Regions from separate parts of the Rhizobacter gummiphilus genome, predicted to be linked through region 1. Evidence: riboswitches for the same ligand, from Rfam matches in the RefSeq annotation. Region 1 holds a riboswitch; the other holds the start of a gene.
The links. A riboswitch is a leader RNA that binds a small molecule or an ion and turns the genes downstream of it on or off. The one in region 1 is predicted to bind thiamine pyrophosphate.
Positions count from the first base shown of each region.

Region 2: linked by a shared signal. The riboswitch ahead of A4W93_RS12835 (TonB-dependent siderophore receptor) and the one ahead of thiC (phosphomethylpyrimidine synthase ThiC) in region 1 are both predicted to bind thiamine pyrophosphate.

Region 1 is NZ_CP015118.1:5,845,923-5,849,324, forward strand. It holds gene thiC (phosphomethylpyrimidine synthase ThiC) at 1-1,118, opposite strand, end outside; TPP riboswitch at 1,172-1,288, opposite strand; gene A4W93_RS26815 (DUF1579 domain-containing protein) at 1,391-1,855, shown strand; gene A4W93_RS26820 (arabinan endo-1,5-alpha-L-arabinosidase AbnA) at 1,862-2,800, opposite strand; gene leuS (leucine--tRNA ligase) at 2,969-3,402, shown strand, end outside.
Region 2 is NZ_CP015118.1:2,874,562-2,877,963, reverse strand. It holds gene A4W93_RS12855 (electron transfer flavoprotein subunit beta/FixA family protein) at 1-20, opposite strand, end outside; gene murI (glutamate racemase) at 202-1,023, shown strand; gene A4W93_RS12845 (hypothetical protein) at 1,090-1,302, shown strand; tRNA gene A4W93_RS12840 (tRNA-Leu) at 1,325-1,409, opposite strand; TPP riboswitch at 1,472-1,576, shown strand; gene A4W93_RS12835 (TonB-dependent siderophore receptor) at 1,633-3,402, shown strand, end outside.

The DNA of each region.
Region 1 (3,402 bases):
AAGTGCTCGTACAGGAAACTCTCGCGGTGGTGCGCGAGGCACCACTTGGCCATGATGGAGCCGCCGCGCGAGACGATGCCCGTGAGCCGGTTCGCCGTGAGCGGCACGTACGCGAGGCGCACGCCCGCATGGATGGTGAAGTAGTCGACGCCCTGCTCGGCCTGCTCGATCAGCGTGTCGCGGAACAGCGGCCAGCTCAATTCCTCGGCCTTGCCGTGCACCTTTTCGAGTGCCTGGTACAGCGGCACGGTGCCGATGGGCACGGGCGAGTTGCGCAGGATCCACTCGCGCGTCTCGTGGATGTTGTCGCCGGTGGAGAGGTCCATCACCGTGTCGGCGCCCCAGCGGATGGCCCACACGAGCTTGTCCACCTCTTCCTCGATGCCCGACGTGACGGCCGAGTTGCCGATGTTCGCGTTGACCTTCACGAGGAAGTTGCGGCCGATCGCCATCGGCTCGCTCTCGGGGTGGTTCACGTTGCACGGGATCACGGCGCGGCCGCGCGCGACCTCGCTGCGCACGAACTCGGGCGTGATGTCCTGCAGCATCGTGGCACCGAAGCCGTGGCCGCGCTTGGGCAGGCGCTCGGTCAGCAGCCGTTCGCGCAGTTGCGCCTTCAGCAGGTTCTCGCGCACGGCCACGAACTCCATCTCGGGCGTGACGATGCCGCGCCGGGCGTAGTGCATCTGCGAGACGTTGGCTCCCGGCTTCGCGCGGCGCAGGACGGGCGAAGCGGCCATCCGCAGCGCCGACAGCGCGGGGTCGTCCAGACGCTCGCGGCCGTAGGCGCTCGTGAGGCCGGGCAGCACCTCGGTGTCGCCGCGTGCGTCGATCCATGCGGTGCGCAAGCCGAGCAGCCCGCGGGTGATGTCGATGCGGGCGTCAGGGTCGGTGTAGGGGCCCGAAGCGTCGTACACCCGCAGCGGCGGGTTCGGTTCGCGGCGGGGCTCGCCCGGACCTTCGTGCACGAGCGTGTCGGTGAGCGCGATCTCGCGGAACGGCACCCGCACGCCGGACTGCGCGCCGTCGATGTAGACCTTGCGCGAGCCGGGGAATGGCGCACGCGTGATGCGGCGGGACAGGTCGTCGGTGTCGACGTGGGTGGGTTGCTTGGCCATCGTGCCTCCAGGTGGTGGGGTGCCTGCCTGGAGACCGGGCGCGAGGGTGCGCCAGGGCCGAGTGCATTGTTTCCTACGCGGGGGTGATCCCGATCAGGTTCAACGGGTTTGGCGTGATGCGCCATCTCAGCCTCGGATCGAATCGACCCTCGGCACCCCGACAAGCAGGCGGATTCTAGTCACGGCGCCCCACCGCGCGCAAGGCCATCGGTTGACAGACCGTGCGGCACACGCATACTTAACCGATCGATTCATTTTCGGAAGGAACCCTCATGGAAGACATCAAGCCCACCGCCGAACACGCCTGGCTCGACCGTTTCGTGGGCGAATGGACCACCGAGGCGCGCATGGGCGACGAGGTCTACAAGGGCACCGAGACCGTGACCCGCTTCGGGCCCTTCTGGGTGCAGTGCGTGGGCACCTGCGGCATGCCGGGCGGCGACACCGGCACCATGGTGCTGACCCTCGGCTACGACGCGGAGGCAAAGAAGTTCACGGGCACCTGGATCGGCTCGATGATGCCCAAGCTGTGGGTCTACGACATCACCCGCGAGGCCGATGGCACCACGCTCACGATGGCGGCCGACGGGCCGGCGATGGACGGCAACGGCACCGCGAAGTACCGCGACGTGATCAAGTGGATCGACAACGACACGCGCGAGTTCTCGGGGTGGACGCAGAAGGCCGACGGGTCGTGGAGCCAGATGATGAGCTCCACGATCCGGCGCAAGAAATGAAGGGAGTCAGTACGTGGGCCAGCCGTCGCTGGTCCACTTGAGGTCGCTGATCAGCAGCTTCGGGTTGCCGTTGTCCGTCGCGTCGTACGCATGCCGCGCGATCACGCCATGCCCCACGTCCTGCCCGCCCGGCCCCTTCCAGCGCGCATTGCCGGCGTCGAACACCGTGCCCCCGCCGCTCAGCAGGCTCTTGCCCGCCTTGTCGAGGTAAGGTCCTGTGATGGAACGCGAGCGGCCGTAGATGATCTTGTACGTGCTGTTCACACCCTGGCAGCACTTGTCGATGGACGCGAACAGGTAGTACCAGCCGTTGTTGTAGGTGATGGCCGGCGCCTCGATGCCCGCGCTGCGCTTCGCGATGGACGTCTGCGAGCCCGTGGGTTTCATCGTCGACGGGTTGAGCCGCACGATCTTCAGCCCGCTCCAGAACGATCCGAACGCGAGCCAGGGGTTGCCGGACGCGTCGATCACCAGGTTCGGGTCAATCGCGTTGTAGTCGTTGGCGCTCGTCGAGCGCAGCACCAGGCCGTTGTCGGTCCAGCGGCCGTCGCTGACCTTGGTCGCCGACACGAGGCCGATGGCCGAGGTGTTGCTGCCAAAGCTCGAGATCGCGTAGTACACCCACACCTTGCCGTTGAACTGGTGGGCGTCGGGTGCCCAGACGTCGTTGGCCTTCTGGTTCGGCACGTAGGTCTTCCACCACGATGGCGGCGACAGGAAGATGCGCGGCGCGCGGGTCCAGTTGCGGCCGGTGCTGTCGCCGGCCAGCACCTGCAGGCCCTCGCCGGTGCTGAACGTGAACCAGCGGTCCCCCTCCCGGAGGATCGAGGGGTCGTGCGCGCCCACGTCGCCCGTGAGGGCCCAGTGGGCAGCGGACGCGGGAAGGATCGCGGACGCCAATGCGGCGGCCGCCAGCGCCTGGCGCCGGAAGCGTTTCGTGAACATGATTTGTCTCCGTTGTGGTTTTCGGCCGACTTCGCGGCCGTCCGGGCGGGTGCCCGGCGCCTTTTTAAGCCCGGACGGGCCGCGCCGCAATGGGGTCGGCCCCCGAAGGGCGCACCGTGCTTTCTATAATCGGGGACACCCTTCGAGCGCCCCTGATTGCGCCCTCCCATGAGCCCCGACTTCAAACCGACCGAGATCGAACGCGCCGCCCAGGCCGCGTGGACCGCCGCCGACGCCTACCGCGTGACCGAGGACGCGAGCCGTTCCAAGTTCTACGCCTGCTCCATGCTGCCCTACCCCAGCGGCAAACTGCACATGGGCCACGTGCGCAACTACACGATCAACGACATGCTCACGCGCCAGCTGCGCATGAAGGGCAAGAACGTGCTGATGCCCATGGGCTGGGACGCCTTCGGCCTGCCCGCCGAAAACGCGGCCATCAAGAACAAGGTGCCGCCGGCGAAGTGGACCTACGACAACATCGCCTACATGAAGAAGCAGATGCAGGCGATGGGGCTGGCCATCGACTGGTCGCGCGAAGTCGCCACCTGCTCGCCCGAGTACTACAAGTGGAACCAGTGGCTGTTCCTGAAGATGCTCGA
Region 2 (3,402 bases), 3.0 Mb from region 1:
ACTGCCACCAAGACTTTCATGCCGAAGCTCCTCAAGGATCACTGTTGAAGTTGCACGGATTCTAGGATCGCACCATACCCACGACGAGCACACGAAGTCGCGAGGGTGACAAAGGAAACGAACGATCGTGCTATTTTTCGATTGTGCCACGACTCGGACGAACCGCCAGCATTTTTTTGCTCCGTTAGACTCCGCGCGGCCATGACCTCGATCGCCGCGTCCTCTTCCGCCGACCCGAAGCCCCTCGTGGGCGTGTTCGACTCCGGCCTCGGCGGCCTGTCGGTGCTGAGCGTGCTGCACCGCACCCTGCCCGAGCACCCGCTGCATTACGTCGCCGACTCGGCCCACGCGCCGTACGGCGAACGCACCGACGAGTACGTGGCCGCGCGCACCCTCGCCATCGGCGGCCACCTCGTCGCCAGCGGCGCCCGCCTGATCGTGGTGGCCTGCAACACGGCCACGGCCGTGGCTGTGGCCGCGCTGCGCGAGCGCTGGCCGGAGATTCCCGTCGTGGGCGTCGAGCCCGCGATCAAGCCGGCCGTGAAGACCTCGGCCAGCGGCCGCATCGGCGTGATGGCGACGCCCACCACCTTGCGCAGCGCGAAGTTCCAGCGCCTGCTCGACGCCCACGGCGGTGACGCGACGATCGTGCTGCAGCCCTGCCCCGGCCTCGCCGGACAGATCGAACGCGGGGACCTCGACGCACCCGACATGGTGGCGATGATCGAGACCTTCTGCGCGCCGTTGCGCGACGCGCGTGTCGACACCGTGGTGCTCGGCTGCACCCACTACCCGTTCGTGCGCCACCACATCCAGGCCGCGATGGGCGAAGGCGTCATGCTGATCGACACCGCATGGCCCGTCTCGCGGCAGGCCGCACGGTTGCTCGGTGTCACGCCCGAAGACGCACCGTCGACCGCACCCGTGATGCTGCAGACCACGGGCGATGTCGCGCATCTTCGCTCCGTGGTGTCGCGCTGGCTCGATTTCCCCTGCAACGTGTCAGCCGCTTCGCAAATCTAGCGGGAACCTCTCGCGAGGCGCACGATCGGAACGTCACATCGCCACGAGCCATGGAGGACCCGACACATGCTGCCCCTCGCCGCCACCCCCGACCTCACCGACGCGGACTGGGTCGAACGCGTCACCGCGCGCATGCTCACGCTCGATCGCACCTTGAGTGGTGCGGACGTGCATCGCATCGCGATGGATCTGGCGGGGCGCCCTCGCTGGCGAGCGTTGGCACCGGAAGCCGCGGCAGACAAGGCCTTCGACGATCCGGAGGCCGTGGACGGCGTGTGACACGGAGGCCGTGGGCCATGCGTGGTACCCGGGAAGGGGCTCGAACCCTTACGCCTCGCGGCCGCGGATTTTAAGTCCGCTACGTCTACCAGTTTCGTCACCCGGGCGGGGCTGCGGATTATCAACGATCCGCACTCTGCAATAATCCGCGCGTGCCGCGTTCACGCGCGGCCTTCGCTGGGGGTGTTGAACGCGGTCCATCGCGCTCGACTGAGAGAGTCCCTTTGAACCTGATTGAGGTAATCCTCGCGCAGGGAAGCGTCTGCCGAGGGGCCTCTCCGCCGTTCCACCCCCCTCACGCCGCGCCCCTGCCATCGCACGATCGTCACGATGGCCCATCCGCTCCATTCCTCCCTCCGCACGCCGCGCCGTGCGGTCGCCCTCGCCTGCCTCGCCACCGCCGCGGCGGCTCACGCGCAGACCGATGCGCCGGCCCTCGCGCCACTGGTCGTCAAGTCCCAGGCGCCCGTGCCCCCCAGCGCCCTCACCGGGTTCGGCGACGTGCCGCTGGTGTCGGTTCCGATGCAGGCCACGGTCGTCACGCGCGACCAGCTCGAGGAGTCGCAGGCACGCCGCCTCGCCGACATCCTGTCGTACGAGGCCGCCGCCACCGACGCCTACAACTCGCCCGGCTACTGGGACTTCGTCGCGCTGCGCGGCTACGTGCTCGACCAGCGCTACAACTACCGCCGTGAAGGCCTGCCCATCACGGCCGAGACCGTGATCCCGCTCGCGAACAAGGAACGCATCGAGATCCTGAAGGGCACGAGCGGCATCCAGGCCGGCACCAGTTCGCCGGGCGGCCTCGTCAACTACGTCGTCAAGCGCCCCACCGACACGACGCTGCGCAACGCCGCGGTGACGGTGGGTGACCGCGGCACGCTCGGCGGCGGCATCGACCTGGGGGGCCGCGCCGGCAACGACGGCGTGTTCGGCTACCGGGTCAACGTGGCCTACGAGAACAGCAAGCCCGAGATCGACCACTACGACCATGCCGAGCGCACCGTCGCCGCGTTCGCGGGCGACTGGCGCATCGCGCCGGACTCGCTGCTCGAAGCGGAGATCGAGTGGTCGCACCAGGTGGGCAAGAGCCTGCCGGGCCACAGCCTGACCGGCGACAGCATCCCCACCGTCCGCCAGCCCGACAACCTCAACAACCAGCCGTGGAGCCAGCCGAACGTGTTCGACGGCCTGACCGGCACCGTGCGCTTCGACCAGGGATTCGGCGGCGGCTGGCACTGGGTGAGTGTCGTCGGCGCGCAGAGCCTGAAGACGGACGACCGCCTCGCGTACCCGTTCGGCTTCGAATGCGGCACGCCCACCGGCTACTGCGACCGCTACGGCCCGAACGGCGACTACGACGTCTATGACTTCCGCAGCGAGGGCGAGCGCCGCCGCGTGCAGGTCGCGCAGACCGCGGTGAAGGGCCGCGTCGACACCGGCGGCATCTCGCACCAGCTGCATGGCGGCGTGCAATACAACCGGCGCAGCGTCGGGGTCCAGACCGGCGCGAACAACTACGTCGGCGTGGGCAACATCGACGGCACGAAGGTCACCCCCGAAGACCCGACACGGGCCGAACCAGGCACCAACAGCAAGGAACGCAACCTCGAGTTCTTCGCCACCGACGCGATCGACTGGGGCCACGGCTTCAGCACGTGGCTGGGCGTGCGCACGACCCGCCTGCACCGCGACACCGTCGACTCCGAAGGCAACAACGCCACCGGCTACGGCGACACCGTGACCACGCCGTGGCTCGCCGCCTCGTACGAATGGACGCCCCGCCAGCACGTGTACGCCAGCTGGGGCGAAGGCGCCGAGTCGTACGTGGTGCCCGGCGCCGCGGGTGCCGCGGGCTACACGAACGCCGGCCAGGTGCTGCAGGCGAAGAGCCGGCAGTGGGAGGTGGGCACGAAGGGGAGCGCCGGGAACACCGACTGGGGCATCGCCTGGTTCGACATCGACCGCCCCACGGTCACCGACACCGGCGCCGACTACTACCTCGACGGCTCGGCCCACCACCGCGGCATCGACGGCAACGTCACCCACACGCTGGGCCCCTGGCAGTTGCGGGCCGGGGCGATGTGGCTCAAGGCGCGC